Linked DNA regions of Caldalkalibacillus thermarum. The protein of the gene in region 2 binds, or shares a complex with, the protein of the main gene of each other region. Links are inferred from orthologs where the notes say so. Each region holds a gene or a part of one and is shown on either strand. Other genes may lie near its edges.

The links.
Region 1: the proteins of dnaB (region 2) and dnaG are in contact, whole or in part, in a crystal structure (PDB 2R6A), measured with the Geobacillus stearothermophilus proteins. The link is inferred for Caldalkalibacillus thermarum from one-to-one orthologs. Residues at the interface, in WP_033016901.1 of Geobacillus stearothermophilus: Ser13, Glu15, Ala16, Gln18, Glu91, Leu92, Asp94, Ala95, Val96, Pro97, Thr98, Ala99, Ala100, Asn101, Tyr104, Tyr105, Ile108; in WP_049624496.1 of Geobacillus stearothermophilus: Lys456, Leu457, Leu458, Pro459, Ala460, Asn463, Ala464, Leu467, Leu535, Leu536, Ile537, Ala538, Gln544, Glu545, Asp548, Tyr549, His552.

What each region holds. Positions count from the first base shown.
Region 1 is NZ_BMKZ01000008.1:56,081-70,818, forward strand. Bases 11,773-14,738 are described here. They hold dnaG (DNA primase), read left to right. Parts: upstream 11,773-12,307; coding sequence 12,308-14,170; downstream 14,171-14,738. Other genes in these bases: IEW48_RS04840 (pyruvate, water dikinase regulatory protein), read left to right, coding at 11,773-11,993; rpoD (RNA polymerase sigma factor RpoD), read left to right, coding at 14,170-14,738. Also shown: IEW48_RS04780 (PhoH family protein), read left to right, coding at 1-418; IEW48_RS04785 (HD family phosphohydrolase), read left to right, coding at 448-2,628; rRNA maturation RNase YbeY, read left to right, coding at 2,625-3,086; IEW48_RS04795 (diacylglycerol kinase family protein), read left to right, coding at 3,092-3,595; IEW48_RS04800 (cytidine deaminase), read left to right, coding at 3,588-4,001; GTPase Era, read left to right, coding at 4,021-4,932; IEW48_RS04810 (YqzL family protein), read left to right, coding at 5,048-5,200; DNA repair protein RecO, read left to right, coding at 5,272-6,024; glyQ (glycine--tRNA ligase subunit alpha), read left to right, coding at 6,276-7,169; glyS (glycine--tRNA ligase subunit beta), read left to right, coding at 7,166-9,259; IEW48_RS04830 (IolE/MocC family protein), read right to left, coding at 9,296-10,237; transcriptional regulator CcpN, read left to right, coding at 10,517-11,167; more of IEW48_RS04840, read left to right, coding at 11,178-11,772. UniProt on the Escherichia coli protein: RNA polymerase that catalyzes the synthesis of short RNA molecules used as primers for DNA polymerase during DNA replication.
Region 2 is NZ_BMKZ01000032.1:17,860-32,630, reverse strand. What follows is about bases 11,773-14,771. They hold dnaB (replicative DNA helicase), read left to right. Parts: upstream 11,773-12,595; coding sequence 12,596-13,948; downstream 13,949-14,771. Other genes in these bases: IEW48_RS12055 (adenylosuccinate synthase), read left to right, coding at 14,139-14,771; rplI (50S ribosomal protein L9), read left to right, coding at 12,153-12,599; IEW48_RS12070 (DHH family phosphoesterase), read left to right, coding at 11,773-12,156. In the rest of the region: IEW48_RS12150 (class II aldolase/adducin family protein), read left to right, coding at 1-643; IEW48_RS12145 (aldehyde dehydrogenase family protein), read left to right, coding at 618-2,201; IEW48_RS12140 (BMC domain-containing protein), read left to right, coding at 2,212-2,532; IEW48_RS12135 (BMC domain-containing protein), read left to right, coding at 2,556-2,855; IEW48_RS12130 (BMC domain-containing protein), read left to right, coding at 2,842-3,195; IEW48_RS12125 (BMC domain-containing protein), read left to right, coding at 3,198-3,485; IEW48_RS12120 (BMC domain-containing protein), read left to right, coding at 3,556-3,831; pduL (phosphate propanoyltransferase), read left to right, coding at 3,845-4,525; IEW48_RS12110 (EutN/CcmL family microcompartment protein), read left to right, coding at 4,543-4,842; IEW48_RS12105 (CoA-disulfide reductase), read left to right, coding at 4,879-6,210; IEW48_RS12100 (CoA transferase subunit A), read left to right, coding at 6,257-7,090; IEW48_RS12095 (CoA-transferase subunit beta), read left to right, coding at 7,087-7,821; rpsF (30S ribosomal protein S6), read left to right, coding at 8,007-8,294; ssb (single-stranded DNA-binding protein), read left to right, coding at 8,321-8,758; rpsR (30S ribosomal protein S18), read left to right, coding at 8,786-9,013; IEW48_RS12075 (YybS family protein), read left to right, coding at 9,220-10,167; and 2 more genes. UniProt on the Escherichia coli protein: The main replicative DNA helicase, it participates in initiation and elongation during chromosome replication. Travels ahead of the DNA replisome, separating dsDNA into templates for DNA synthesis.

The DNA.
Region 1 (14,738 bases), on a different replicon or contig from region 2:
GCAGGAGAAGGTAGACCCCTATCTCCGACCGCTGTATGATGCGTTGTATGATGTGCTTGGCGTGGAGCAGGTTGCCAGGTATTTGGAAAGGGGAACGATTGAGATTGCCCCTTTAGCCTATATGCGCGGCAGAACCCTAGATGATTCCTTTGTCATTTTGGATGAAGCCCAAAATACAACTCCGGAACAAATGAAGATGTTTTTAACCCGGCTGGGTTTTGGCTCTAAAATGGTGATTACGGGTGACCGCACCCAAATTGATTTGCCCAAAGGAAAAAAATCTGGATTAATAGAAGCGGAGGGACTGTTGAGAAATGTTGAGGGGCTGAGCTTTATTTATCTTCAGCAGGCAGACGTCGTACGCCATCCTCTGGTTCAGCGGATTATTGAGGCTTATGACCAGCATGACCGCCGGTGATCCGTCTTGCAAGCTAAGGAGATGTTATTATGAAAAAACGTATCAATGTTGATGGTGATATCTCGCGTTGGGGGCGCTTTTGGAATAAATGGAAAGATCATGGGCTGGTGCGAACCGTCATATACGTCGCCTTGGGTCTCATTTTATACTTATTGATGATTGGCAATATTGCCCCCGATTTTGTAGACGTCCAAGTTGGCTCCAGGGCAGAGCAGGACATCATTTCACCGGTTACCGTTGTGGATGAAGAAGCTACGGAAAGGGCCAGGGAACGGGCTGCCCGTGAAGTGGCTCCTGTCTATATCCTGGACCCCTCCATCACCGAAAACCAGGTTGCCAACCTGGAGCGGGCTTTTGATGTGATTAAGGAAACTTTGACTAACGACAATTTATCCCGGGAAGAAAAGCGCCAGCAGCTTAAAGAGCGCATTCCATACGAATTGAGTGACGAGGCCTATGACATCTTCTTGAACCATTCTCTGGAGGAAATTGAAACCTTAAAGCAATTTACGCGTAGCATTGTCTACGAAATTATGTATGCCGGGGTGAAAACTGACACCCTCGAAGCTGCTTTGCAGGAAGTGAATAACTCCCTGATTTTATCCACCTTGGACAGCGATCTGCGCAAAGTATCGCAAGAGATGGCCAAAGCAAGCATTGTCCCTAACTATGTACTGGATCCTGAGGAAACAGAACGCTTGCGCCAAGAAGCCCGGGAGCAGGTGCGCCCCATTGAGATTCGTGAGGGCGAGATTATCGTGGCTGAAGGGGATATTGTCACCCAAGAGATTTACCGCAAGCTGGGCAAAGTGGGTTTGTTAAGCGAATCAGCCAATTTATACCCCTATCTGGGATTGGCTTTGTTTATCGGACTGATACTAGCTTTTATCGCCTGCTATATCCATTACAGTGATTTACCAATCAAGAAAGATAACACCCAATTTTTGATGTATATTGTCATTTTTATCTTAAACGTGGTGTTCTTAAAAGTGGTTAGCATCGGGCAAGTGCTGGACTATCATGGTATTGGTTTTATGGCGCCGGTCGCGTTTGCCACGATGTCTATGACCATGTTGCTGCATCAGCGTATCGCTTTGTTTAGCAGCTTTCTGTTTGGGTTGATTGCCGCCATTATTTTAAACGGTGAAACCACCCGTTATATGGATTTTACCTACGGGTTGGTGGCCATGTTCAGCGGAGCTGCCGGTGCCTTTTTCCTGGGAAATGCCACGCGCAAGACACGCATTTTACAGGCTGGATTTGTGGTATCTGTGGTGACAGTCTGTGCTGTGGTTACGATGATCATGTTAACCCAGTCACCGTTCGGCTGGTTAGATTTGGCCCAATATGTCGCCTACGGGCTGATGAGCGGCATTTTGGCTTCCGTTCTGACCATTGGCATCATGCCGTTCTTTGAAGCGGCTTTTGGCATTTTGTCACCGATGAAACTCATTGAATTGTCTAATCCCAACCAACCTCTCTTGCGTAAAATTTTGCTGGAAGCGCCGGGGACATATCATCACAGTGTGATGGTGGCCAATCTGGCTGAAGCCGCTGCCGAGGCAGTAGGGGCTAACGGCTTGTTGGCCAGAGTGGGTGCTTACTATCATGACGTGGGTAAAACCAAACGTCCCCACTTTTTCATTGAGAATCAATTCAACATGGATAATCCCCATGACAAAATCGCACCTCAACTGAGTGCCACCATTATTACCGCCCATACGAGGGACGGTGCTCAGATGTTAAGGGAGCACAAATTTCCCAAGGCGATTTGTGATATTGCCGAACAGCACCATGGGACGACTCTGCTTAAATATTTTTACCATAAAGCTAAAGAAGGGTCGGATTGTCAAGTCAATGAAAGTGATTTTCGCTATGACGGACCAAAAGCCCAGTTTAAAGAGTCAGCTATTGTGGGGATTGCCGACAGCGTGGAGGCAGCTGTGCGTTCATTATCCAAACCGACCCCCGAGCGGATTGAAAATATCGTCAGACAAATTATCAAGGATCGTTTGGAAGACGGACAATTTAATGAATGTGATTTGACCCTGAAGGAATTGGATACCATTGCCAAGGTGATTTGTGAAACATTGAAGGGTATTTTCCATTCCAGGATTGAGTATCCTGATGAAACGCTCAGAAAAGCACACCCTAAAGGAAGAGAGGATAAACAAGCACCAAAACTGCCAAAGGTGGAAAATCAATCATGATCAAGGTACAGATACAGGATAACCATGCTTTACTTGAGGAACAACATGTCCGTCTGTTGGAGGAGCTGATTGCAACAGCGGCCCGTATTCTTAACCTGGGTGAGGGAGAAGTCTCAGTTACTTTGGTGAACGATGAGGAAATCAGGGAATTAAACCGTCAATACAGGAACAAAGACCGGCCGACAGATGTCCTGTCCTTTCCCATGTATGAAGCAGAAGAATGGCCACACGTGCTTAAGACGGGTGAGTACCTGATGCTGGGTGACATCATTATTTCTGTGCCCCGCGCCCGGGCACAGGCCGAAGAACTGGGTCATTCGTTTGAACGGGAGCTGGGCTTTCTCCTCGTGCATGGCTTATTGCACCTTGTTGGTTATGACCATCAGGATGAAGAAAGTGCCCAGCGTATGTTTCAGAAACAAGAAGATATATTAAGTGCACATCGCTTATTCAGGTGAGGACCATGCCCCAGGCGAAGCAAACCAAAAGATTGTCCCAAAGCTTTAAATATGCCTTCCAGGGCATCGCCTATGTCTTAGCCAGCCAGCGGAATATGAAAATTCATTTCGCCGCAGCCGTCGTTATTTTGATCTTATCCTTCGGTTTAGATGTTTCTGCATCCCAGTTTATCTGGGTTATTTTTTCTATTTTTTTTGTATTATGCATGGAAACACTAAATACAGCCATAGAACGGACTGTGGATTTGGTGACGACGGACTACCATCCTTTAGCCAAGCTGGCCAAAGACATTGCAGCGGGAGTGGTCTTGTTTGCTACTCTGTTTGCTGTGGTAACGGGACTGGTTGTCTTTACTGAGCCTTTATTGTCTATAGCAGAGATTCAACTGCCCTTCCCCATTGAGCATATGATCATCGTACTGATATTATGCTTTCTGGCTGCTGTGTTTCTCTTCAGCATTGGGCAAGGCAGGAGAAAAGTAAGAAAGGCAGGGAAAAAAGATGGATAAAGGCCAATTGATTGCCCAAGCTAGAGCTGCCCGCCAAAAGGCTTATGCTCCTTATTCAGGATTTCCAGTTGGAGCAGCGCTGCTTACGGCTTCTGGAAAAGTAGTATGGGGTTGCAATATTGAAAACGCATCGTATGGCTTAACCAATTGCGCTGAGCGCACAGCTGTCTTTAAGGCGGTTTCAGAAGCCGAAAAGGAGGCAGACCGCACATTTCTAGCTATTGCTGTGATTGCTGACACCGATCGCCCCGTTGCCCCGTGCGGAGCCTGCCGCCAGGTGTTGGCTGAATTTTGTAAGCCGGATATGCCGGTCTATCTTGCCAATGTTAAAGGTGAACAGCTGGAGACAACAGTGGGGGAACTGCTCCCCAATTATTTCAGCCAACTTGATCTTCAAAAGAAATAGAAAGGAGGATGGTCAGCCTATGAGTGAAGGTACTTTTCGTTCTGGATTTGTGGCTCTGATTGGCCGTCCCAATGTGGGCAAATCGACGCTGATGAATCAAATCATTGGTCATAAAGTGGCCATTATGTCTGACAAACCCCAAACCACCCGCAATAAGATTCAGGGCATTTATACTTCGGCCGAAGGGCAAATTATTTTTGTGGATACCCCTGGCATTCACAAGCCCAGAACCAAACTGGGTGATTACATGGTTAACGTCGCCCAGAACACCTTGAGAGAAGTCGATCTGATTCTGTTTCTGGTCGATGCCAAAGAGGGCTTAGGACCTGGGGATCAATGGATTATCAATCACCTTAAAGATGTCAGCACACCTGTTTTTCTGGTTATTAATAAAATTGATCTGGTTCATCCCGATGAGCTTTTACCATTGATTACCCGTTACGTAGAACTATATGATTTTAAAGAGGTCATTCCTGTTTCTGCTTTGCAAGGCAACAATGTGAGCCGTCTGATGGAACAAATTTTCCGCTATTTGCCCGAGGGGCCGCAATATTATCCTAGTGATCAGGTGACGGACCATCCTGAGCGGTTTATCGTTGCCGAATTAATCCGGGAAAAGGTGCTCCAACTCACCCATGAGGAAATACCCCATTCCATTGCTGTCGATATTGAAGAAATGAAGCAGCGGGACGGCAGGGGCACGGTGTTCATCTCGGCTGTGATCTACACTGAACGGGATTCGCAGAAAAAAATTGTGATCGGCAAACAGGGACGGATGTTAAAAGAGATTGGTACCCGGGCCAGACAAGAGATCGAAGCCTTATTAGGAAGCAAAATTTATCTTGATCTATGGGTTAAAGTGAAGAAGGATTGGCGCAACAAGATGAGTCAGCTGCGTCTGTTTGGTTACCATGAACGGGAATACTCATAAGGAATATGAATTGTTAATGATTTCATGGCATAGGGGAATACGGGTGAGTTATGCTAAGGGTAGCAGGGGGTTTTTGTGTTAAGCAAGGATCGACAGAAGAGAGGAGAGCACTGCCATGCGCCAATTTTCCTGGAACGTCTTTGCGGCTACGGGCAATATTGAAGCTTATCTTTTGTATAAGGAATATGAACTGTTCAACAAAAGGCAAGACCAAAACAGCAAGCTTTTGCCAGAGGATAAGACAGACGAAGAAGCGAAACTGATGTGAGTACCTGTGCTCCAAACGGCAAGACAATGAGGGATGACCCCCGCTCATGACCAAAAAGCAGGTGGCAGACGATGCTGTTAAAAACGGAAGGCATTGTGATACGTTCCAAAGACTATGGTGAAGCAAACAAGATTATTACGTTATATACTAAAAATTATGGAAAACTCTCCTTAATGGCCAGAGGGGCGAAAAAACCAAAAAGTCGCCTCTCTTCTATTTCCCAGTTGTTTACCTACGGCCATTATTTATTTTTCCGCGGTTCTCCACGGACAATGGGAACGCTGTCTCAAGGTGAGCGTCTGGATTCCTTTAGGGGGTTGCGGCAAGATCTGGCCAAAACAGCCTATGCGGCTTATGTAGCGGAACTTGTTGACAAGCTGATAGACGAAGAAGAACAACCGCATAGTCTGTTCAGTTTGCTGTTAACCATCCTAAAATTTTTAGATGAAGGAAAAGACCCTGAGATTTTGGCCCGCTTATTTGAATTAAAAATATTGGTCATGGCCGGCTATAAACCAGAAGTGGACAGGTGTGTGGTTTGTCACAGCGTTAAAGGCCCTTTTGCGTTTAGCGTCAAGGAAGGAGGGTTTCTTTGCCAACGCTGCCATCACGCCGATCCACAAGCGCTTCGCCCCAAAGACAATACCCTTAAATTGATGCGGTTTTTGTATCATTTTGACCCTTCCCGTTTGGGTGAAATCAACGTAAAACCTGAAACAAAAGCTGAGCTGCGCCACGTGATGTGGCTGTTCATGGATCACCATACGCCGCTACGTCTTAAGTCCCGACACTTCCTGGAACAAATGGGTCAATTTTGGAAATAAATTGACATACCGATCAGAAATCAGTATGATATTTATCAGTAAAGTGGATTGAAAACATACATATGGAAGCCTGCGATGAAGGAAGTGGCGCTCCCGAGCATGGCCGGAAAAAGAGGATGGGTGAGGCGCCTGGCGATGCCTGGCAGTGCTTCCCATCAAGTAGGGTGGAACCGCGGGAAAACTCTCGTCCCTAGTCTTTTGGACTAGGTATGAGGGTTTTTATTTTGTTCATGATAGTGGAGGTGTGCGAGATGAATGTTCAAGACATGATTCTGACCTTGCAGCAATTTTGGGGCAAGCACAATTGCATCATTGCCCAGCCCTATGATGTGGAAAAGGGTGCGGGAACGATGAATCCCATGACTTTTTTGCGCTGCATCGGCCCTGAACCGTGGAATGTGGCCTATGTGGAACCCTCCAGACGGCCTGTAGACGGCCGCTACGGGGAGAATCCCAACCGTTTATATCAGCACCATCAATTTCAAGTGATTATGAAACCGTCTCCTGATCATATTCAAGAGCTATACCTGGATAGTTTAAAAGCCTTGGGCATCGAACCGGCCCAGCATGATATCCGCTTCGTGGAAGACAACTGGGAAGCCCCAACCCTGGCTGCTTCAGGCTTGGGCTGGGAAGTGTGGTTGGACGGAATGGAAATCACCCAGTTTACCTATTTTCAGCAAATCGGCGGACTGGAAGCGAAGCCCGTCTCAGTTGAAATCACCTATGGTCTCGAAAGGTTAGCTTCTTACCTTCAAGACAAGGAAAATGTGTTTGATCTGGAATGGGTGAATGGCATTACCTATCGGGACATTTTCCTGCAGCCGGAGTATGAGCATTCCAAATACACCTTTGAGCTGTCGGACAGCAAAGTCCTGTTCCAGTTATTTAACATTTATGAACAGGAAGCCAAACGGGCACTTGAGGAAAAATTAATTTTTCCTGCTTATGATTATGTATTGAAATGTTCCCATACTTTTAACCAGCTGGATGCCAGAGGAGCCATCAGTGTGACCGAGCGGACCGGTTATATCGGGCGAGTGAGGCAGCTGGCCAGAGCGTGTGCCAAAGCTTATTATGCTGAGCGGGAACGCCTCGGCTTTCCTTTGTTAAAAGCTGAAGAGGACAAGGGGGATTTAGCATGAGCCAACAAGATGTGTTGCTAGAAATCGGACTGGAGGAGATTCCGGCCCGCTTTGTTGAAGAAGCAAGGCGACAATTAGAGGAACGTTTGTCGGAATGGTTTAACGAACAGCGCATTCCTTTCCGTGACAGCATGTCCTTCGCCACACCCCGCCGCTTAGCCGTACTGCTGAAGGGAGTTGCCGACAAACAGGAGGATCAAGTGGAAGTGGCCAAAGGTCCGGCCAAACAGATTGCCCTGGATGAACAAGGTAACTGGACCAAGGCAGCCCTCGGCTTCGCCCGTTCCCAAGGAGTTGAGCCGGAAGAACTTTATGTGGATACCTATAAAGGAACTGAGTATTTGTTTGTTAGAAAGCACATCAGCGGACAACCGACGAAAGAGTTGTTGCCGCTGATGAAACGCGTCATTGAAAGTATGACCTTTCCTAAAAATATGCGCTGGGGAAACCATGAGTTTACTTTTATACGCCCGATCCGGTGGATTGTGGCCATGTACGGCCAGGAAGTGATTCCCCTCGAGATCACCGGGGTCAAGAGCAGTAAACAGTCTCGGGGCCACCGGTTTTTAGCCGGTCAGGTCACCATTGAAGATCCTGCCCAGTACAGAGAAGTGATGAAGGCACACTATGTACTGGTAAATCCGGACGAAAGGAAAGCAACCATTTGCAAGCAGCTGCAGCGTTTGGAAGAAGAGCATGGCTGGCTGATTCCAATTGATCAAGATTTATTGGAAGAAGTCACCAATTTGGTTGAGTATCCAACGGCAATCTGGGGTACGTTTGATGAAGCTTTTCTAGACATTCCAGAAGATGTACTGATTACGTCCATGAAGGAACACCAGCGCTATTTTCCGGTGAAAAACAAGGAAGGCCGGCTCCTGCCATACTTTGTGACGGTTCGGAACGGACAAGCGGATACGGAAGGTATTGTGGTTAAGGGCAATGAGAAAGTGTTGAGGGCCCGCTTAGCCGATGCCCGCTTCTTCTATGAAGAAGATAAAAAATTGGAAATCTCGACCGCCCTGTCCCAACTGGAAAATGTTATCTTCCATGAGAAGCTGGGTTCCATAGGGGACAAAGTGCGGCGAGTCAAGACGCTGGCACTGGAAGTGGCAGCCATGTTAGAGTTTAAGGATCCGGTTAAAGCTAAAATCGGCCGGGCAGCAGATATCTGCAAATTTGATCTGGTCACTCAGATGGTCTATGAGTTTCCTGAATTGCAAGGGAAGATGGGAGAAGAGTATGCCAGACTTGCCGGTGAAGACGAACAAGTGGCTAAGGCCATTTTTGAGCACTATCTCCCACGCTCGAGCGGTGACCAACTTCCCCAAACCGATGTGGGTGCTGTTTTGGCCATAGCCGATAAGCTGGATTCTGTCGCCAGTTTCTTTGGTATTGGCATTGTTCCTTCCAGCTCCCAAGATCCCTATGGTTTGCGCCGCCAAGCGGCAGGCATCGTCTCCATTCTAGTCGATCGCAAATGGGCCCTGTCTTTGACAGCACTATTCGATTTGGCAGTCGGTATTTTGGAACAGCGCCAGCTTCTGGAACTTCCCCGGGACAAGGTGTTACAGGAGTTGTCTTCCTTCTTCAAGTTGCGGTTGAAGACCCGTATGCAAGAAGAAGGGTGGCGGTACGACATTGTTGAGGCGGTGTTGGAGGCGGATGACGACGCAGTCGTGGCTATGCTTGACAAAGTAAAAGCATTGTCTAGCGAAATGGAAAGAGAGACCTTTAAACCCAATGTTGAAGCGTTGACTAGAGTGACCAATATTGCCAAGAAGCTGGACCGGCCGCTCGAGGACGTCCAAACGGATTTGTTTGAGCAGGAAGAAGAGAGGGTGTTATATACCCGCTACTGCCAAGTGGAAGAACAAGTGAACCGCCTGGCCGAACAGGGAGATTGGCAAGGGGTGTTACAGGCCTTGTTTGAATTGAAAGATCCCATCGATCGTTATTTTGACCAGGTGCTGGTGATGGTGGAGGAAGACACGCTTCGCTACAACCGGCTCAATATGTTGGCTTCGATCGCCCGGTTGATTAATCGTTTTGCGGATTTTGGAAAATTGGTTTTTCCAACTCAAGCATAAGCTTCGGCTGGAAAATCAAAACCGGTTAGGCTTGTCCTAACCGGTTTTCAGCTCTTTTAAGATTTGCAGCATTTGTTCCAGATAAGTCCCTTGCAAAGGATCATCTTCATTTTCCCGCAGATGGAGAACAATAGGGGGAAGGTCATCACCCAATCGTTCGGCAAACTTCAATAGTTCTTGGATATGATCAGAACGGAAAGGAATGTTGTTGCTTCCTGGCGTGTCACCCCAGGACAGGCTGTCGCAAAGATGAATAAGCTGGACATGATCCCGGATCTCTTCATAAAACTCCAGCCAGTCTGCCGGTGCAGTTAAAATCTCTTCTTCAGTCGCTGCTGCAAATACACTGCGGGAACGTTTCATATACTGGAGCACGTTGGTTGAGATGCGTGCATGACCGGTGTGAAAGCACAAGCCAATCCCTGTTTTCTCCGCGATCTGTTTCAAATGGCGGGGAGTGCGCAAAGCAGGATATATTTTGGCTTGGCCTGGTTCAAAATAACAGGGGCCTCCCATAGGGACATTTTCAATCAACAGCTGGAGGTTATGCTTGTCAGCGACGGGTTTAATGAGTGCGCAGGTTTGGATAATGTTTTCCACCCACACTTCTTTGAAATCATACAGGGCTTTAAAATCGCCTGGCTTGGTTTCAAAGTACTCAAAAATCTCTCCCAATGCTACTGCTTTGGTTTCCAGAACAATAAACGGACGGGGATCTTGGAATGCTTGGGCCAGTGTATCCAAAAGACGGAACAGGTTTTCTAAGTCTACCGCTTGAAGTCCCAGATGAAACATTTGAGGCAGGCGAACGGCAACCGGGGTCACCTGGGTGATTTTCAGCATATCTTGTAGTTCATCGGTGGTATAATCCATATGTTTCAGCTCCAGTGTGACCCAGTGGATGCCTTTTTCGCGGATTTTCCGTAAGGCATGATAATCAAAGGGACTGAGGGCGCCCAGCTGCTCCTTAAATAACATGTCCATCACCTCTTTGTGGGGTTTCATCCTGTCCGGATAATATCCTGCGTTTGTATTATAGCTTAGTTTTACCTGGCTGTCTGAAACTAAGAATAGCAAGTGCTTTCTCAACATTGGTATAATTATTTATAATTACTATAGTTCAGGGAGGAAAGGACTTGAATCCTGCCTAGTGAACGGCTAGTATTATTTTTAGACGCAATGAAACCTGAAGGCGGATGATTTGATTTGGCCAAGAGTGAGCAGGGGTTGCCTGGAAAATAAAGGTGGTGAACAATCATAGAACTTACAGACCGTCAGGAAAAAATTATTCAGATTGTCAAAGATGAAGGCCCGATCACCGGGGAGAGCATCGCTGAAAAACTGAACGTGACCCGGGCCACGTTAAGGCCAGATTTAGCTATTTTGACCATGGCCGGGATTTTGGATGCCCGGCCCCGGGTTGGCTACTTTTACACAGGCAAAACGACGATGCAGGCGATTGGGGCAAGCATAAAAAATAAGAAAGTGAAAGATTATAAATCGATCCCTGTATTGGTCAAAGAAAACACATCCGTGTATGACGCCATATGCACCATGTTTTTGGAAGATGTAGGCACTCTGTTTGTGGTCAATGAGAACAATGACTTGGCCGGTGTGGTTTCCCGCAAAGACTTGTTGCGGACGGCCATCGGCAAGCATAATTTGGAGGACATTCCGGTCAGCATCATCATGACGCGCATGCCTAACATTATTTTAACCTATCCAGATGAAAGCTTGCATGAAGCAGCTTCAAAGCTGATCCGTTACCAGATTGATGCTCTGCCTGTGGTCAAACCGAAACAAAAGGCGGATAACAACCAGAAGGAGAACAAGTATGAAGTTGTAGGTCGCATCACTAAAACCACGATTACCCGAGCATATGTAGATTTAGGCAATGAGGAGCTATAGGGAGGTTATGATGAGTCAACGATCTGAAAAACCCAAAGTCTTTATTGTGTCAGACTCTGTAGGTGAGACAGCAGAACTAGTGACGAAAGCGGCCGCAAGCCAGTTTGACATGTCCCAAATTGAGTTGCGCCGCATTCCCTATGTGGATGACGTGGTGACCATTAACGAAGTGATCAGCATGGCCAAAGATACGGAATCCATTATTGTTTTTACCCTTGTGGTGCCTGAATTGAGGGAACATCTGCTCACTGAAGCGAAAAAGGCTAACATTAAGGCGATTGACATTATGGGCCCCATGATCGACGGATTGCAGCTCTTGTTTAAACAACCGCCCCGTTTCCGCCCAGGTATCATTCATCAACTGGATGAGGATTATTTCCGCAAAGTAGAGGCCATTGAATTTGCCGTTAAATATGATGACGGACGGGATCCCAGAGGATTGTTACGGGCAGATGTGATCTTGATCGGTGTCTCGCGCACATCCAAGACACCCCTTTCCATGTACCTGGCCCACAAACGGGTGAAAGCCGCCAATGTCCCCTTAGTGCCAGAGGTTGCTCCGCCCGAGGAATTATTTAAAGTGGATCCTGAAAAGTGTGTAGGTTTAACCATCATGCCTGAAAAGCTGATTGAAATTCGCTCGGAAAGGTTAAAAGCGTTGGGCTTGCAAGCTCAAGCCAGTTATGCTAACTTGGAGCGGATTAAAGCAGAGTTAGCCTATGCCCGGCAGGTGATGGATCAGATCGGCTGCCAAGTGATTGATGTTTCCAATAAAGCAGTGGAAGAAACGGCCAACATCATCCTTCAAAAATTGCGCAAGCCTTAAGAACCCTTGTGTTCTTCAGGCTTATTTTTTATAAATTTATCAAAAAGAAGGAATGTCAGCCGTTATGGAGAATAATAATGTGAAAGAGCAAGTGTGAAAACAAAAAATGAAAAAGTCAAGTTTTTTTTTAGGATAAGGTGGTTAAGATAATAAAAAAACAAAGTGTCAAGTTAAACTTTTCGACAGAATACGACAAAATTCGAATTATTAAAACATGTTTTTTGCGGAAGGAATTTTGATGTTTATGTAGAATAGGAAACTATGGCGAAAAATTGACAAGGTTACCGTTCTATTATGTATGGGGTTAAGGGTGTATGTATAAGCCAATCTCCGAAGTAACAATCCAGAACATTTTGCGGCAGGTTGATCTGGTTGAGTTAGCAGGTGAGTATGTCCAGCTTAAAAAAACCGGAAAGAATTTCATGGGTTTATGTCCCTTCCATTCAGAAAAAACACCTTCTTTTTCTGTTTCACCCGAAAAGCAAATATATCATTGTTTTGGATGTGGGGCGGGAGGCAACGCCATTACTTTTTTAATGGAAATTGAAGGTCTATCCTTTCTGGAAGCTGTCAGGAAGCTTGGGGAAAAAACAGGCATTCCTGTTCAAGCCGGTGATGACCTTCCAGTCCGGGATAAAGGCAAACAGGAAGAGAAAAAGTGGATGTTAACAGCCCACCGTTTGGTGGCACAACTGTATCATCATTTTCTGCTAGAGCGCAAGGAAGGTCAGGAAGCCCTCCATTACCTTAAACAAAGAGGCTTCCACGAGGAAACGATCAAGGTGTTTCAGATAGGTTATGCGCCGGATTCATGGGACTTTTTAACCCGCTTTTTGGCCAAACGCAATTTTCCTCTTCCGCTGATGGAGAAAGCTGGATTGTTAGTAAAAGAAGAAGGTGGTGATCGTTATTTTGACCGTTTTCGGGGGCGGGTGATGTTCCCTATCTGGGATAACCAGGGTCAAGTGGTCGGGTTTGGAGGACGCTTGATAGGAGAGGGTCACCCCAAATATTTAAATAGTCCGGAAACCCCTATTTTCCGCAAAAGCAGACAGCTGTTCAATTTTCATCGTGCCCGGCAGGAGATGCGCAAGCAGCAGACAGCAGTACTTTTTGAAGGGTACGGTGATGTTTTGTCCGCCTATCAAGCGGGTATATTATATGCGACAGCAACGCTGGGAACGGCCTTGTCCGAGGAGCAGGCGCGTATGTTGCGGCGCAATGCGGAAAAGGTGATCATTTGTTACGACGGAGATGAGGCTGGTATGAATGCTGCTGTCAAAGCGGCTGAGGAGCTCCATAAACAAGGGTGTTTGGTGAAAGTGGCTGTTGTGCCGGATGAGCAGGATCCAGATGAGTATATCCAAAAATATGGCAAAGAGGCGTTTCAACGCCATATCCTTGATGAAGCCCAGTCCTTGACCGCGTTCCAGCTAAACCGGTTGAAAAAAGGACGGCGGCTTGCAGATGATGTGGAGCGCTTGGCCTATATTCAGGATGCCTTGCGCGTCATCAGCCGCTTAAACCGGGCAGTGGAACGGGACCATTACTTGCGCCAGCTGGCCGAGGAATTCTCCCTGTCCCTTGATGCTTTAAAAAGGGAACAGTACAAATTGTATAAGCTAGAGCAGAGACAAAACGAACAGCGACAATCGCCCTTTGAAGGGGTACAAAAAGCAAGTGCCTTGCCTGCCGCGTCCAAGTTGCAACCAGCCTATGTTAACGCTGAACGCATGTTGCTTGCCTATATGCTGCACAGCGAAGAAATTGCCAAAGAAGTGGAAAAGGTTGTTGGCAGCCAATTTAACCAGGAAGAACATCAGCGGCTGGCCGCCTATCTATATGCTTTCTATGCAGAAGGCCATAAAGCTGATGTCCGTTTGTTTATATCAACCTTGGATGACCAAGAGCTGATCCGTCTGGCCGGCCAGCTCGCGGCCATGACGATAAATCCTGAACTATCCCCTAAACAATTGCAGGATTATGTTCAACAGATATTGAAATATCCATATCTTAAACAGATAGAGCAAAAAGAAAAGGAGAAGAACAAAGCGGAGCGGCAAGGCAATGTCATTGAAGCCGCCCGTATTGCAATGGAGATTATTGAAATGAAAAAACAGCTCAAGCACCTTTCAACTTTACATGATCCCCATACTTCATGGAAGGAGGGAGAATAATGGCGGACCAACAAATTGAACATCAAGATACTGATCTCACACTGGAGCAAGTAAAGGAACAACTGACAGAATTAGGGAAGAAGCGCGGCGTATTAACCTATAAAGAAATCATGGAACACCTTGCCCCATTTGATCAAGATGCTGACCAAATTGATGAGTTTTATGAATATCTGACCGAACAGGGGATTGAAGTGCTAAACGATGCCGAAGATGATGATGAACTTCCATTAGACATGGAAGATGATGATGAATATAAACTGGATGATGAACTTGTTCCACCCGGAATTAAAATCAATGATCCGGTACGTATGTATTTAAAAGAGATTGGGCGCGTTCCCCTGTTGTCTGCTGAAGAGGAAATCGAACTGGCCAAACGGATTGAACAAGGGGACGAAGAAGCCAAGCGGCGTCTGGCTGAAGCCAATTTGCGTCTGGTAGTCAGCATTGCCAAGCGTTATGTGGGACGCGGTATGTTGTTTTTGGATTTGATTCAAGAAGGAAACATGGGTTTAATTAAAGCTGTTGAAAAATTTGATTACCGCAAGGGGTACAAATTCAGCACTTATGC
Region 2 (14,771 bases):
GATGAAACCTTCTTCAGAAATTAAGATGCATTTAAGAGTGTATCAAGAGAATCCAGAAGTGAATGCCGTCGTACACGCCCATCCTCCAGTGGCGACTTCATTTGCCATAGCGGGAATGAGTTTGGAAAAGCCGATTTCTCCGGAGGCCGTCGTGTTATTAGGGAAGGTGCCTGTGGCGTCATACGCAACACCAGGAACAGAAGAAGTGCCTGAGTCCATTGCACCATATTGTAAGGAATACAATGCGGTTCTCCTGGCCAACCATGGCGCCTTAACATGGGGAAGGGATATTTTTGAGGCTTACTACCGGATGGAGTCGCTGGAACATTACGCGCTGATGCTCATGTATTCCAACAATATCATCAACAGAGCCAATGAACTGAATTGTTCGCAAATTTCAGATCTGATCAACATTAGGGAAAGATTGGGCATCAAAACGGGCGGCGTCCCGCCCTGTAACCCTCCCGCAAAGGAAAGGCCTTATGCACATGATGAGCAAGGCCCGTCCACACCTTCAACACTGGCCAGTAAAGAAGAATGGATTGAAACCATTGTCAAAAAAGTGACAGAAAAAATACTGAAAACGTATTTGACCAGAAAGGGGGATATGCCTGGGGATGAACATGACGGAAAAGGATATTGAAATAATTGTGCAGTCCGTGTTGCATAACGTGGAATCGGCGCTGGGAAAAAGTGCTTCTGCTTCTCCGTCTGTTTCAGCTGGGTCTGTTGCCTCTGGTGAAGGCATCAAGCCAGTCCAATTCAAACAGGTGCCTGTTTCTCAACAGGAAACCGTAAAGAGCCCCAACAGAAACCGCAATTTAGGCGGAGCGGAGGAAAAATGGGGTGTTTTCAATCATATGGAAGATGCCATTGAAGCTAGTTACCGGGCGCAGATGGAGTTCGTTAAACATTTTCAGCTCAAAGATCGGGAAAAAATTATCACAGCTATCCGTGAAGCAGTTGTAAGGGAAAAAGAAGTATTAGCAAGAAAAGTGTACGAAGAAACGAAGATTGGCAGATATGAAGATAAAGTAGCCAAACATGAACTGGCCGCTTTGAAAACCCCGGGGACGGAAGATTTAAAGACAGAGGCTTTTTCCGGTGATAACGGATTAACCATTGTGGAGCGGGCGCCTTATGGATTAATTGGAGCGGTAACCCCCGTCACCAATCCAACCGAAACCATCATCAATAATGCCATTGGTATGCTGGCTGCGGGGAATGCTGTTGTCTTTAACGTGCATCCCTCATCCAAACGGTCTTGCGCTTATGCCGTACAGTTGATCAATAAGGCCATTACGGAAGCTGGCGGTCCTCACCATCTGGTCACGATGGTGAAGGAGCCAACTTTAGATACGCTGCAAACCCTAATTGACAGCCCAAAAGTCAAATTGCTGGTCGGTACAGGCGGACCAGGACTGGTGCAAACATTGTTAAAATCGGGGAAAAAAGCGATTGGGGCAGGGGCAGGCAATCCGCCGGTGATTGTGGATGATACGGCCGATCTTGAACATGCGGCCCGGTCGATTATTGAAGGTGCCGCTTTCGATAACAATCTGTTGTGTATAGCTGAAAAAGAAGTGTTTGTTCTGGAGTCGGTGGCCGATGACCTCATTTTCCACATGCTCAATCATGGCGCTTACATGCTCGGACAGCATGAAGTGGAACAAGTCATGGCTTTTGCCCTTGAAGAACAGGGGAACGAACAGAACAGGGGTTGCGGTTTCAATCCTCAACGACATTACCAGGTTTCTAAGGACTGGATTGGCCAAGATGCCCGTTTATTTCTGGAACACATCGGTGTTCAACCCCCGACAGAAGTCAAACTGCTCATTTGCGACGTTGAGTTTGACCATCCTTTTGTACAATTGGAGCAAATGATGCCTGTACTCCCGATTGTCCGGGTCAAAACGTTGGATGAAGCCATCGAGAAGGCTGTCATGGCAGAGCATGGAAACCGGCATACAGCGATTATGCATTCCAAAAATGTGGATCATCTCACGAAGTTTGCCAGAGCCATCCAAACGACCCTGTTTGTCAAAAATGCTTCATCTTTAGCTGGCGTCGGTTATGGTGGTGAAGGACATACCACCATGACCATTGCCGGACCGACTGGTGAAGGCGTTACCTCTGCCAAAACCTTCACCAGGGAAAGAAGGTGTGTGCTTGCTGAAGGTGGATTCCGCATCATAGGATAGGGGGAAAGCAATGAACAAAGCGATAGGATTTTTGGAAGTACAAGGTTTTAGTGTGGCGCTGGCTGTGATGGATAAAGCTTGTAAAGCAGCTGACATCACCATTGAAGGGATTGATTGCAACAATCCAGCATTAGGTGATCGCGCCCCGATCCCCGTTGTTGTACAAGTCAAATTCAGCGGAAAGGTGGATGAGGTGCAAACAGCACTGGAAGTGGCCAGACAAGAGGCAAGCCATTACATTGCCGAAAACGATATACTCACCCATCTGATTCCTTCAGCAATGGAAGATTTTCAAAAGTTGCTACCCATTGGGAAGGTCAACGTCAAATAACGGGCTTGTGAGGAGTGGGGATGGTGAATCTATCATTAGGCATCATTGAGGTCGAAGGATTGGTCACAGCGACAGCGTGCATGGATGCTATGGTTAAGTCAGCCTTTGTGAATGTGCATCACGTGGAACAAGTGGGCTCAGGATGGATCGCCATTATGATCACAGGTGACCTTGCCTCTGTACAAGCGGCTTTAGAACGGGGAGCCGAAGTGGCGCAATATTTTGGTGAAGTTGTGGCTGTACGTACCATTCCCAGACCTTACCAGGGCTTGGAACCGCTTATTACGCCTGTAGAAAAGGTGGAAACGCATGAGAAAGTATGAAGCTCTGGGGGTGATCGAAACCCAATATTTCACATGCGCAGTGGAACTGTTAGACCATATGTGTAAAACAGCAAATGTGGACTTTTTAGCCAGTGAGCGATATTTAGGAGGTGGACTCGTCACCGTTATCGTTGGCGGCGGGATTGCAGATGTCACCAGAGCCGTGGAAGCAGCTCAACAACTGGGTCAAAGACTAGGCAATGCGTTAAAAATGGCGCTGGTCATTACAAATCCCCATCCTGAAATATTAAAATTTATCCCTCCGGCGCAACAAGAACAAGTTAAGGGTCAACTTTCAACTGCAATAGAATCACAAGCCAAACAAGTGAAGGAGGACTGACCATGAACGAATCATTAGGATTCATTGAAACAAGAGGATTTACGGCAGCCATTGAGGCGGCTGATGCCATGCTGAAAGCCGCCAACGTGGAAATTGTCGGGAGTGAGAAGATTGGCTCCGGGCTGGTGTCAGTGATTGTCAAAGGGGATGTGGGTGCGGTTAAAGCGGCCACTGAAGTAGGGGCAGAGGCAGCAGGCCGGGTAGGGGAAGTTATCGCTGTCCATGTCATTCCGAGACCCCATGGAGATATCCAAAAATTATTGCCAACTGTGAAAGATGATGCAGTTTAAGTGAAAACACCACCTTTCTAATTTTCTAAGCATTAAGTTTATAAGGAAAGTTGATGAGGAGGCAATGAACATGAGTGGATCACTGGGTATTATTGAGACGAGAGGATTAACAGCAGCGATCGAAGCAGCTGATGCCATGTTGAAAGCCGCCAATGTGGAGATTGTTGGCAGTGAAAAAATCGGTTCTGGTCTTGTATCGGTCATTGTGCGCGGGGAAGTTGGTGCGGTCAAAGCTGCCACAGAAGTAGGCGCTGAAGCTGCCCAAAGAATCGGGGAGCTTGTTGCGGTTCACGTGATACCACGCCCCCATGCCGATGTGGAGAAAATATTACCCATCTTAAAATAAGCGGTGATGCAAAGTGAACAAGGTGAACCGTGAAGCGCTTGTGGAAGAGATCACGAAACTGGTGATAGCAGAACTCAAACATCATCATATGTTGCAAGATACAGCGTTACAAGGCAAACAATTGGCACCGTATGTACCGGTCAGTGTTTCAGCCAGGCATGTTCATCTGCAACAAGAGCATGTGGACATATTATTTGGCAAGGGATACCAACTGACGAAAGACCGGGATATTTCCCAACCCGGTCAATATGCCTGCCAGGAAACAGTCACCCTTATGGGTCCGGGAGGAAAAATCAGCAATGTCAGAGTATTAGGGCCCCTGCGAAAACAAACCCAAGTAGAAGTGGCCCGCAGTGATGCCAGGGTACTGGGGATTTCTCCGCCAGTCAGACACTCCGGAGATCTAAAAGGATCGGCTCCCATTGTGATTATCGGTCCCAAGGGTACCGTGCGTCTAAAGGAAGGGTGCATTATTGCTGATCGCCACATCCATATGACGCCGCAAGATGCCCAAGCGTACGGGGTGTATAACAGCCAAAAGGTCTCGGTATTGGTAGAAGGTGAAAAAGGCGGAATCATGAATCAAGTCACGATACGGGTGAGAGACGATTATGCTTTAGATATGCATATTGATACAGATGATGCCAATGCCTTTGGCTTAACGGGAAATGAATACGTCAAAATCATCCTCTAGAACTGGGGGTCCGTCACATGATCATTGGCAAGGTGATCAGCAAGGTGATTTCCACCAGAAAACATGAAGCTTTGCAAGGTTTTAAATTCCTCGTAATTCAGCCTTACTATGGAGGGAACAAGGAATACTTTGTCGCCGCTGATCATATTGGGGCCGGCGAAGGTGAGCTTGTTCTGGTTTCTATGGGACATGCCGCCCAGCATGCACTGCGGAAACATGCCCCGGTTGACGCCGTGGTGGTGGGCATTATTGACAACGAACCGGAGATAGGAACTGCCCGTTCAAGAAGCTCCCCAAAAAGTGCTGCACAGAGCTAAAAAATACGGGTTGACCCCACTTGGGAGGCGTTGGGCATGAAATTGGTTGTGATCGGTGGGGTAGCGGCAGGCATGTCTGCCGCTTCAAAATTAAAAAGGGTAAACAAAGAGGCACAAGTAGTCGTCTATGAAAAAGGCCGATTTTTATCCTACGGTGCCTGTGGGCTGCCATACTATGTTTCGGGCGAAAATGATGATTATACCAAAATGATCGCCCGTACCAAAGAACAGTTTGAACAGATGGGCATAGAGGTTTTTCTCCAACATGAAGTGGTGAAGGTTGTACCGGACAAAAAGCAGGTGTTGGTCAAAGACCACAAGGCCCACAAGCTGTTTATTGATACGTATGATAAGCTGATGATCGCCACAGGGACCGTACCGATTGTCCCTCCCCTGCCTGGTGTGAAACTTGGCAATATCCATGTCCTTAAAACACTGGAAGATGGCATTCGCTTAAAAGAACTGACTGAAACAGCAGAAATCAGGGATGTGGTGATTGTAGGCGGGGGATATATCGGCATAGAAATGGCGGAAGCGATGGTCCGGCAAGGCAAAACAGTCAGAGTGATTGAACGCGCTGAGCGCATCCTGCAAACGTTTGATCAGGAAATCACCCAAATCGCCGAAGAAGAGCTCCATAAACAGGGGGTTCAGCTTCACCTGGGGGAAAAGGTGGAACGCTTTATTGGCCGGGAGAAAGTGGAAGCCGTTCAAACTGACCTGGGCACCTATCCGGCCGATCTCGTCGTGTTGTCCGTTGGCGTTAAGCCTGCCACCCAATTTTTAGAGGGTTCCGGTATTCAACTGGCAGCAAACGGCGCGGTGGTCATTGACCGCGAAATGAGAACAAATGTCAAGGATATTTATGCAGCAGGCGACTGTGCCCTGGTGTACAACAAAGTGAAAGAAGAAAATGACTACATTCCCCTTGGCACCAATGCCAACAAATGCGGACGCATTGCCGGGGCCAATATGGCCGGAAAGCATATGAAGTATATTGGAACATTAGGGAGCGCTGCGATTAAAGTTTTCGACCTTGAACTGGCCCGAACCGGGATGTCTGAAACTGAGGCCAAAAACTTAGCCATGGAATATACCACCGTGTTTATTAAAAGTACGGACCACCCGGCTTATTATCCGGATCAGACGCCGATCTGGATTAAACTGATTTGCGAAAGACGAACAAGGAGAATTTTAGGTGCCCAAGCCATTGGCAACAAGGGTGTGGTGCTCAGAATTGATATTTTTGCTGTGGCCATCCATAACAAGATGAGTGCAGACGAACTGGGCATGACGGATTTATGTTATGCCCCTCCTTTTGCCGGTGTGTGGGATGCGGTTCATATTGCTTGCAATGCGGTGAAATGAAGGAAAGCTTTTTGACGTGCAATCTGGTACAATGGTGGGTGGAAGAATGAAAAAAATTTTGACTTTACAAGAAGCGGTGGCTGATGTCCAAGATGGAGATACAGTGGCCTTAGGCGGCAATGTCCTTCATCGGGCGCCTATGGCTTTTGTGCGGGAAATGGCTAGACAAAAGAAAAAAGAATTAAAACTTGTTAAAACAGCAGGGGCCCACGATATCGATTTGTTGTGTGCCCTGGATTGTGTCCAATCCGTTGAAGCAGGTTTCGTCAGCTATGAAACGAAATACGGTTTGGCTCCCCATTACCGGAAGGCGGTTGAAAGCGGCAAAGTGACCGTCAATGAACATGCTTGTTATACGGTGATTTGCGCCCTGAGAGCGGCCGCCATGAACGTGCCCTTTATGCCTGTTAAGGGTTTATGTGCAGGAGATTTGTTGGTGAAGAATGACTATTTTGTCGTTGTTGAGGATCCCTTCGGCGGGGAACCGGTCACATTGGTCAAGGCGATTGTTCCTGATGTGGCCATTATTCATGTGCATGAGTGCGACCAACATGGAAACGCCAGAATTTATGGGCCCAGGTTTGAAGATGTGCTTATGACCCGTGCGGCAAAAAAAGTGATTCTGACGACGGAACAGATTGTTCCGCGCAGCAGAATGAAACTTCAGGCAGAGTATATTGACATTCCGGGGTTTTTGGTTGACGCCATTGTGCATGTGCCCCAAGGGGCCAGCCCCTGCTCCTGTTATAAAAAGTATGATATCGATGATCAAGCGCTTAGGTCTTACTTGGCTATGCAAAACAGGGACGAGATCGAATCCTACCTCAAACGTTACGAGCGGAAAGATTACGCTGGGGAAAGGATGGCCGTGTGGGTATGAGAACATCCTATAGCGTCAGCGATATTATGACTTGTGCCCTGGCCAGGATGCTCAAGGATGGTGAGACTGTATTTCATGGGGTATCGTCCCATCTGCCGATGGTGGCCATACAGCTGGCCAAACATATGCAGGCGCCCAATCTGGTTCATTTAAACATTCCTGGAGGGGTTAATCCTTCCTCACTCAAGAAAGCATCCTACTCATCAGCGGGTGCAGACTTAGTGACAGGTGCAGAAGCTTATTTTCCCCTAGACGAGGTATTTGATCTGTCTATGAGGGGAAAACTTGACGTGGCATTTTTGGGGGGCGTTCAATTTGATGTGCACGGCAATGTCAACGCTTCTGTGATTGGGGATTATAGGCAACCCAAAGTGCGCCTGCCGGGCGGGGCAGGAAGCGCTGTGCTGATACCAACAGCCAAAAAAATTATTCTTTGGAGAACGAAGCATGACAAGCGAACTTTCGTTGAAAGGGTCGATTTTGTCACAACACGAGGCAACTTATGGAAAATCGTCACCCCTCTGTGTATCTTCGAATTCCGTCATGGAAAGCTTCACTTGGACAGCATCCATCCTACTTCCAGCTTGGAAGAAGTCAGAGCAAACACCGGCTTTGAACTGCTCTACGATGAAATCAAATACACCCCACCGCCTTCCAAACGAGAGCTGGACGTCTTAAAGAAAATAGATCCATACGAATATCGGGCCCTTGAATTTCAGCTGAACCGGTAAGCGCGTGCTTCATGTTACACTTTGTGATGGGTGAAGGGTTCTAACCCAGGGGGCACCAGGCGGAAAATGGCACTTGTGTTCGCCTCTGCTTTTTGTTAAAATGACCTTATGCGAGCAGAAAGCAGCATGTTTTTTGCTCCTTGTTCCCGTTTGGGGACCGTGAGTCCAGAAGGAGGTGAATGTGGATGCGCGCCTATGAATTGATGTACATCGTACGCCCTGATTTGGATGAGGAATCCACAAAAGCCGTTATTGAACGTTTTCAAAACGTGATTAAGGATAACGGCGGTGAAGTAGAAAAAGTAGATGAAATGGGGAAACGTCGGTTGGCCTATGAAATTGAAGGCTACAATGATGGGTACTATGTGGTCGTTAATTTCAAGTCCAACCCTGACCTTGTTGCTGAACTGGAGCGTCAATTGCGTTTGAACGATAACGTCATCCGCCACCTGGTGGTCAGAGAGGACGAGTAATTCGTATTTTTGGGGGAGGGGATCTCATGTTAAATCGGATCATTCTCATTGGACGTCTGACCCGGGATCCTGAACTGCGCTACACGCCGAACGGGGTCGCCGTGACCACCTTTACCCTTGCTGTGGACCGGCCGTTCACCAACCAGCAAGGGGAACGGGAAGCAGACTTTATCAACATTGTCACCTGGCGCGGATTGGCTGAAACATGTGCCAATTACCTCAAAAAAGGGCGCCTGACTGCTGTAGAAGGCCGTTTGCAAATCCGCAATTATGAGAATAACGAAGGCCGGCGGGTTTATGTTACCGAAGTGGTGGCGGATAACGTGCGCTTTCTTGAATCGCCCCGTGAAGGCATGCGTTCAGGCATGGGGACAGGCGGCCAGAATGAGACCCGGTTTGATGATGATCCCTTCGCCAATGACGCAGAACCGATTGACATCTCCGAAGACGATCTTCCATTCTAAAACTGTTCGCTTGAAGGAGGGAGTACGATGGCTCGCAAAGGTCGCGCCAAGCGCCGTAAAGTGTGCTATTTTACGGTGAACAAAATTGAAAAGATCGACTACAAAGACGTTGATCTGTTGAAGAAGTTTATCAGTGAGCGCGGTAAAATTTTGCCTCGCCGTGTCACCGGCACTTCATCCAAGTATCAGCGTCAATTAACCAGAGCGATCAAACGTGCCCGTCAAATGGCGCTGTTGCCCTATACCATTGATTAATGTGCATGATATGAAAGCTGTGCTAACGACAGGAACCCCGCCTTGTTCAGGCAGAGGGTTCCTGATTTTTTTGCCTTCACTTGACGTTTCCATTATAATTGAAAAAGCTATGCTCTGTATGTAAAAGTTTGATGATCAGGATGTGTATACGTTTGCTTGATCGTGTTGATTAAAGCCATAAGCTGAGCTGGTTAGGAGTGAAGTGCATGCAATCAAGTTCAGACACACAGCGGTTAGTACAAGGGGCCTTGATGGCTGCCTTATATCTGGTTCTGTTTCTGATTACCGTTTATGTTCCCTTTTTAGGTTTAATCGGTTTATTCTTTTTGCCCTTACCTTTTATTGTTCATCACTTGCGTTTTGGTTTGAAAAGCGCAGCTTTGGTGGGCGGTGTCTGTCTGTTTCTTTCCCCCCTCCTGGCCCCCTTGCCGGCTGTTTTTGTTACCCTTCTTGCTGTTTCGGTCGGTCTGGTGATGGGGTATTATTATGGTGAAAAAAAAGCCCCATTTTTGCCTTTGTTGGCAGGAATGTTAACCTATCTTGCCAATTACGTGTTGGCCTTTCTGTTTACTTATTTGGTCTTAAATTTGAACATGATTGACGTTTTCCAGCAGATGATGGAAGATGCCTTAATTATGACGGAACAAACCGCAGCTTTCCTTCCTGTTCCAGGTGATGAGAATGCACTGGACGTTTTCCAAGAGATGGTTGACTTCATGGTTTACATCTTTCCCGGTTTGTTGATTTTATCTTCCATGCTGATGGCAGGTATTAACCATGCGGCAGCCAGACCCATTTTGTCCCGGATCGGCTTTGACATCCAGTCCTTGCCCCCTTTTCGTCAATGGAACTTGCCCAAATCAATTTTGTTTTATTATCTGGTCGTCCTCATATTGATCCTGTTGCAGGCGGTCGAAGAAGGCAGCACATGGTTTATGCTGGTGGTCAATCTGCACCTTATTCTGGAAATCTTGCTTTTGCTGCAGGGACTGACCTTTGTGGCTCATTTTGCTTATGTCAAAAATATCGGACGCATATTGGTTATCTTGGCTGTCATACTGTCCTTTATCCCCCTCTTTTCCAGCATCATCCGCATTGTGGGCATCATTGATTTGGGGTTTGGTTTAAAGGAACGCCTCCAAAAAGCAGACTAGGGAGCTGAGATAATGCCAAGGTTCCTTTATCTCTATTTAAGAGGGTATCATCGCTATGCCCTTCCTGTTTTAACCGTGCTGGTCCTTGTCGTTTTGGCCTGGTATGCCTGGTACTGGGCAGTGGCCGGTTTTGTGGCTCTCGGCTTGATTCTGTATGTCATGTATAAAAAGGAGCAGGCCTTTGCCAAGGAGTTTGAAACTTATATCACCACCTTGCGCCACCGGGTCAAAAAGGTGGGAGAAGATGTTATATCCGAATTGCCCATTGGCATCCTGCTTTATGATGAAGAACAAACCATACAATGGCATAATCGGTATATATTAAAATTGTTTGCTGAGGCAGACACATTGGTGGGGACAAAACTGGAAGAGCTGTCTCCCTCTTTGGCGGAATGGCTGAAGAAAGAGGAACGGGAAGGCACGATCCGCTTTAATGAGTTAAGCTTGGATATTATCAGTTATCCTGAGGAACGCTTGCTTTATGTGATAGACAACACCGGGTATCATGAATTAAAGAAAAAGCACCGCCAGGAACAGGTGGTCTTTTTAAACATCCATCTTGATAATTTGGACGAAGTGACTCAGGGCCTTGATGAACAGCGCCGCTCGCTGTTGGTCGGCCGGGTGACCAACACGATCAGCCGTTGGGCCAGCGAACACGGCATTTTTTTAAAACGGACAGCGTCAGACAAATTCTTCGGGGTCATGGATGAGCAAACATTAAGGGAAATTGAAGAGACGAAGTTTGATATATTGGATCGCGTCCGTGAGTTAACCAGGCACAACAAGATTCCTGTGACCTTAAGCATCGGAGTGGGAGCTGGAAACTCCTCTCTCACAGAACTGGGGGATTTAGCCCAGTCCAGCTTGGATTTGGCTTTGGGCCGGGGAGGGGACCAAGCGGCTGTGAAGCGTTATCCAGATAAAGTTACGTTTTACGGAGGCAAGTCCAATGCGGTAGAAAAGCGAACCCGCGTCAGAGCCCGGGTGATCTCCCATGCTTTGCGGGATATGATCAAAGAAAGCGACAAGGTTTTTATCATGGGACACCGTGATCCGGATATGGATGCCGTCGGTGCGGCCATTGGAATGTTGAAAGCCGCGCAGGTCAATGAGCGGGAAGGCTACATCGTGCTTGATCAGGAAGAAGAGTATCCCAGCATTAGCCGCTTGATGGAGGAAATTAACAAGGAAAAGGATTTGAAAGAACATTTGCTTTCTCCACATGAGGCGGTAGAATTAATTTCAGACAAGAGCCTGTTAATTATAGTGGATGTGCATAAGCCCTCTCTGGTGCTGGAGCCGCGCCTGTTGGACCGCTTTGAACGTAAAGTGGTGATTGACCACCACCGGCGGGGAGAAGCTTTTATCGAAGAGCCCTTGTTGGTCTATATCGAGCCTTATGCTTCATCGACCAGTGAGCTGGTGACGGAACTCCTGGAGTACCAGAGTGATCATATCGAGATGAGCCGGCTGGAGGCGACCGTCATGCTGGCCGGCATTGTAGTAGACACGAATAACTTCTCCATGCGCACCGGTTCCCGCACCTTTGATGCTGCAGCCTACTTAAGGCGTCATGGCGCAGATCCTATCCTGGTTCAAAAGCTGTTGAAAGAAGAGAAAGAGCAGTTTATCAAGCGCAGCCGCATTGTCGAGCAGGCTGAAATCTACCGCGGCAAGATCGCCATTGCTGTTGCCGAAGCGGATGAACGTTACGGCCAGGTGCTATTGGCTCAAGCCGCCGATACCTTGCTTACTCTGGATGATGTGGTGGCTTCCTTTGTCTTGAGCAAACGGGAGGATGGCCAAGTGGTGATCAGCGCCCGCTCCTTAGGGGAAATCAATGTGCAGGTGATCATGGAAAAAATGCACGGGGGCGGCCACTTGACCAATGCCGCCACCCAACTGGAAGATATCAGCGTTGAGGATGCGGTACAATGGTTAAAAGAGGTTATTGATGACTATTTGGAAGGGGGAAGGGAAACATGAAGGTGATCTTGCAACAGGACGTGAAAGGAGTTGGCAAAAAAGGGGAAGTGAAAGAAGTTTCCGATGGCTATGCCCGCAACTATCTGCTTAAACAAAACCTGGCTGTGGAAGCGACTCCGGGCAACATGAAGGCGCTCATGAAAAAGAAACAGAGTGAGCAGAAAAAGGCGGAGGAAGAACTGCGTCAGGCCAAGGAGCTTGCGGCCAAGCTGGAACAGGAAACAGTGACCTTGACGGCCAAAGCAGGTGAAGGAGGCAAGCTCTTCGGCTCTATTACCAACAAGCAGATTGCCGACCAGCTGAAAAAAATGAATTACAAGATTGAGAAGCGCAAAATTGTGCTGGATGAACCGATTCGCTCCCTGGGTGTGACCCATGTTCCTGTCAAACTCCATCCTGAGGTGACGGCCACGTTGAAAGTACACGTGGTTGAGCAGTCATGAGCGACCTTTTTTTGGACCGTACGCCCCCCCATAACCTGGAAGCTGAGCAGGCTGTCTTGGGGGCTGTTTTTCTGGATAAAGATGCTTTATGGCGGGCCTTGGAAATGGTTCGTCCCGACGATTTCTACAAAACCAGCCACCAGCGTATTTTTCAAGTGATGATGGATCTGTCGGAAGACTCCCAGCCGGTGGACCTGGTCACGGTCACGGCTGAGCTGAACGACCGCAAATGGCTGGAAGAAGTGGGCGGGGTCAGTTATTTGAGTGATTTGGCCAACTCGGTTCCCACTGCGGCCAATGTGGAATACTATGCCCAAATCATCAAAGAAAAAGCGATCCTGCGCCGCCTGATCAAAACCGCGACTCAAATTGTGACGAACGGGTATACCTCCCAGGATGATGTGGAAGAAATCTTAAGCGAGGCGGAGAAGAGCATTCTCCAGATCAGGGACGAACGGACGACGGACGGGTTTGTGCATATTAAAGATGTGTTGATGGAGACCTATGAGCAGATTGAAAAGCTCCACAATACGAAAAGCGACATTACCGGCATTCCGTCCGGTTACCGGGACTTGGACCGCTTAACATCGGGTTTTCAGCGTTCAGACCTGGTGATTGTGGCGGCCCGTCCTTCCGTAGGTAAAACGGCATTTGCCCTGAACATCGCCCAAAATGTAGCTGTCCGGGCAGGCGAAACGGTGGCCATCTTTTCCCTGGAAATGTCGGCTTCCCAATTGGTGCAGCGCATGCTGTGTGCGGAAGGGAATATTGATGCCAACCGCATGCGCACGGGGGCGTTTAAGGAGGAAGATTGGGAAAAACTGACCATGGCCATCGCCAGCTTATCCAAGGCCAAAATCTATATTGATGATACGCCGGGCATCAATGTCAACCAGATTAGGGCCAAGTGCCGCCGCTTAAAGGCTGAAGAAGGGCTGGGCATCATTCTGATCGACTACCTGCAACTGATTCAGGGCAACAACCGGGAAAGCCGCCAGCAGGAAATTTCCGCGATTTCCCGTTCTCTGAAAGCCATGGCCCGGGAATTAGATTGCACTGTTATCGCTTTGTCCCAGCTCAGCCGGGCGGTGGAACAGCGGCAAGATAAACGCCCGATGTTATCCGATTTGCGTGAATCAGGCTCCATCGAACAGGATGCTGATATTGTCGCTTTCTTATACCGGGAAGATTATTATGACCAGGATACGGAAAACAAGAACATTATCGAGATTATTATTGCCAAGCAGCGCAACGGCCCGGTGGGCAAAGTGGAATTGGCCTTTTTAAAAGAATACAATAAATTTGTCAACCTCAGTAAACATGATGAATCTTTGGCCCCGGGAGCCTAGTCATACAGAGATATATTCCGAACAAAACTTTAATTTACACTATAAATGTTCGTTAGTTGATTGAATCTGCCCGGAGACAATGCTACACTAGAGGAGGATGACTAACAGGTTTATCATTTGGCTATGCGACCAATAAGCTGATCAGCCTGGCCAAAAGATGGCCTGATGTTTTGATGCGGAGGTGTTTCCCGTGCCAAGTGTAGTGGTGGTAGGCACCCAGTGGGGAGATGAGGGAAAAGGAAAGATTACCGATTACTTATCTGAAAAAGCGGAAGTAATCGCCCGTTATCAAGGGGGCAATAATGCTGGCCATACCATTGTGTTTGGGGGCAAGAAATATAAATTGCATCTCATTCCATCGGGGATTTTCTATGAAAATAAAATATGTGTGATTGGCAATGGCATGGTGATTGACCCTAAAGCCTTGGTGCAGGAGATTCAATACCTGCATGACCACGGTATTTCTACTGCCAATTTGCGCATCTCTAACCGTGCTCACGTGATTTTACCTTATCATCTGAAATTGGATGCAGTGGAAGAAGAGCGCAAAGGAGCAAACAAAATTGGCACCACCCGCAAGGGCATTGGGCCGGCGTATATGGATAAAGCAGCCCGGATTGGCATCCGCATGGCCGACCTGCTTGATCCGGAAGAGTTTAAATGCAAGCTGGAACATAATTTGGCGGAAAAAAACCGGCTGCTGGAAAAGGTGTACGGCACACAAGGCTTTGCTTTTAAGGACATTTACGATGAATATCTGGAGTATGCCAATTTTATCCGTCCTTATGTGGTTGATACGTCAGTCGTTTTAAACGATGCCTTG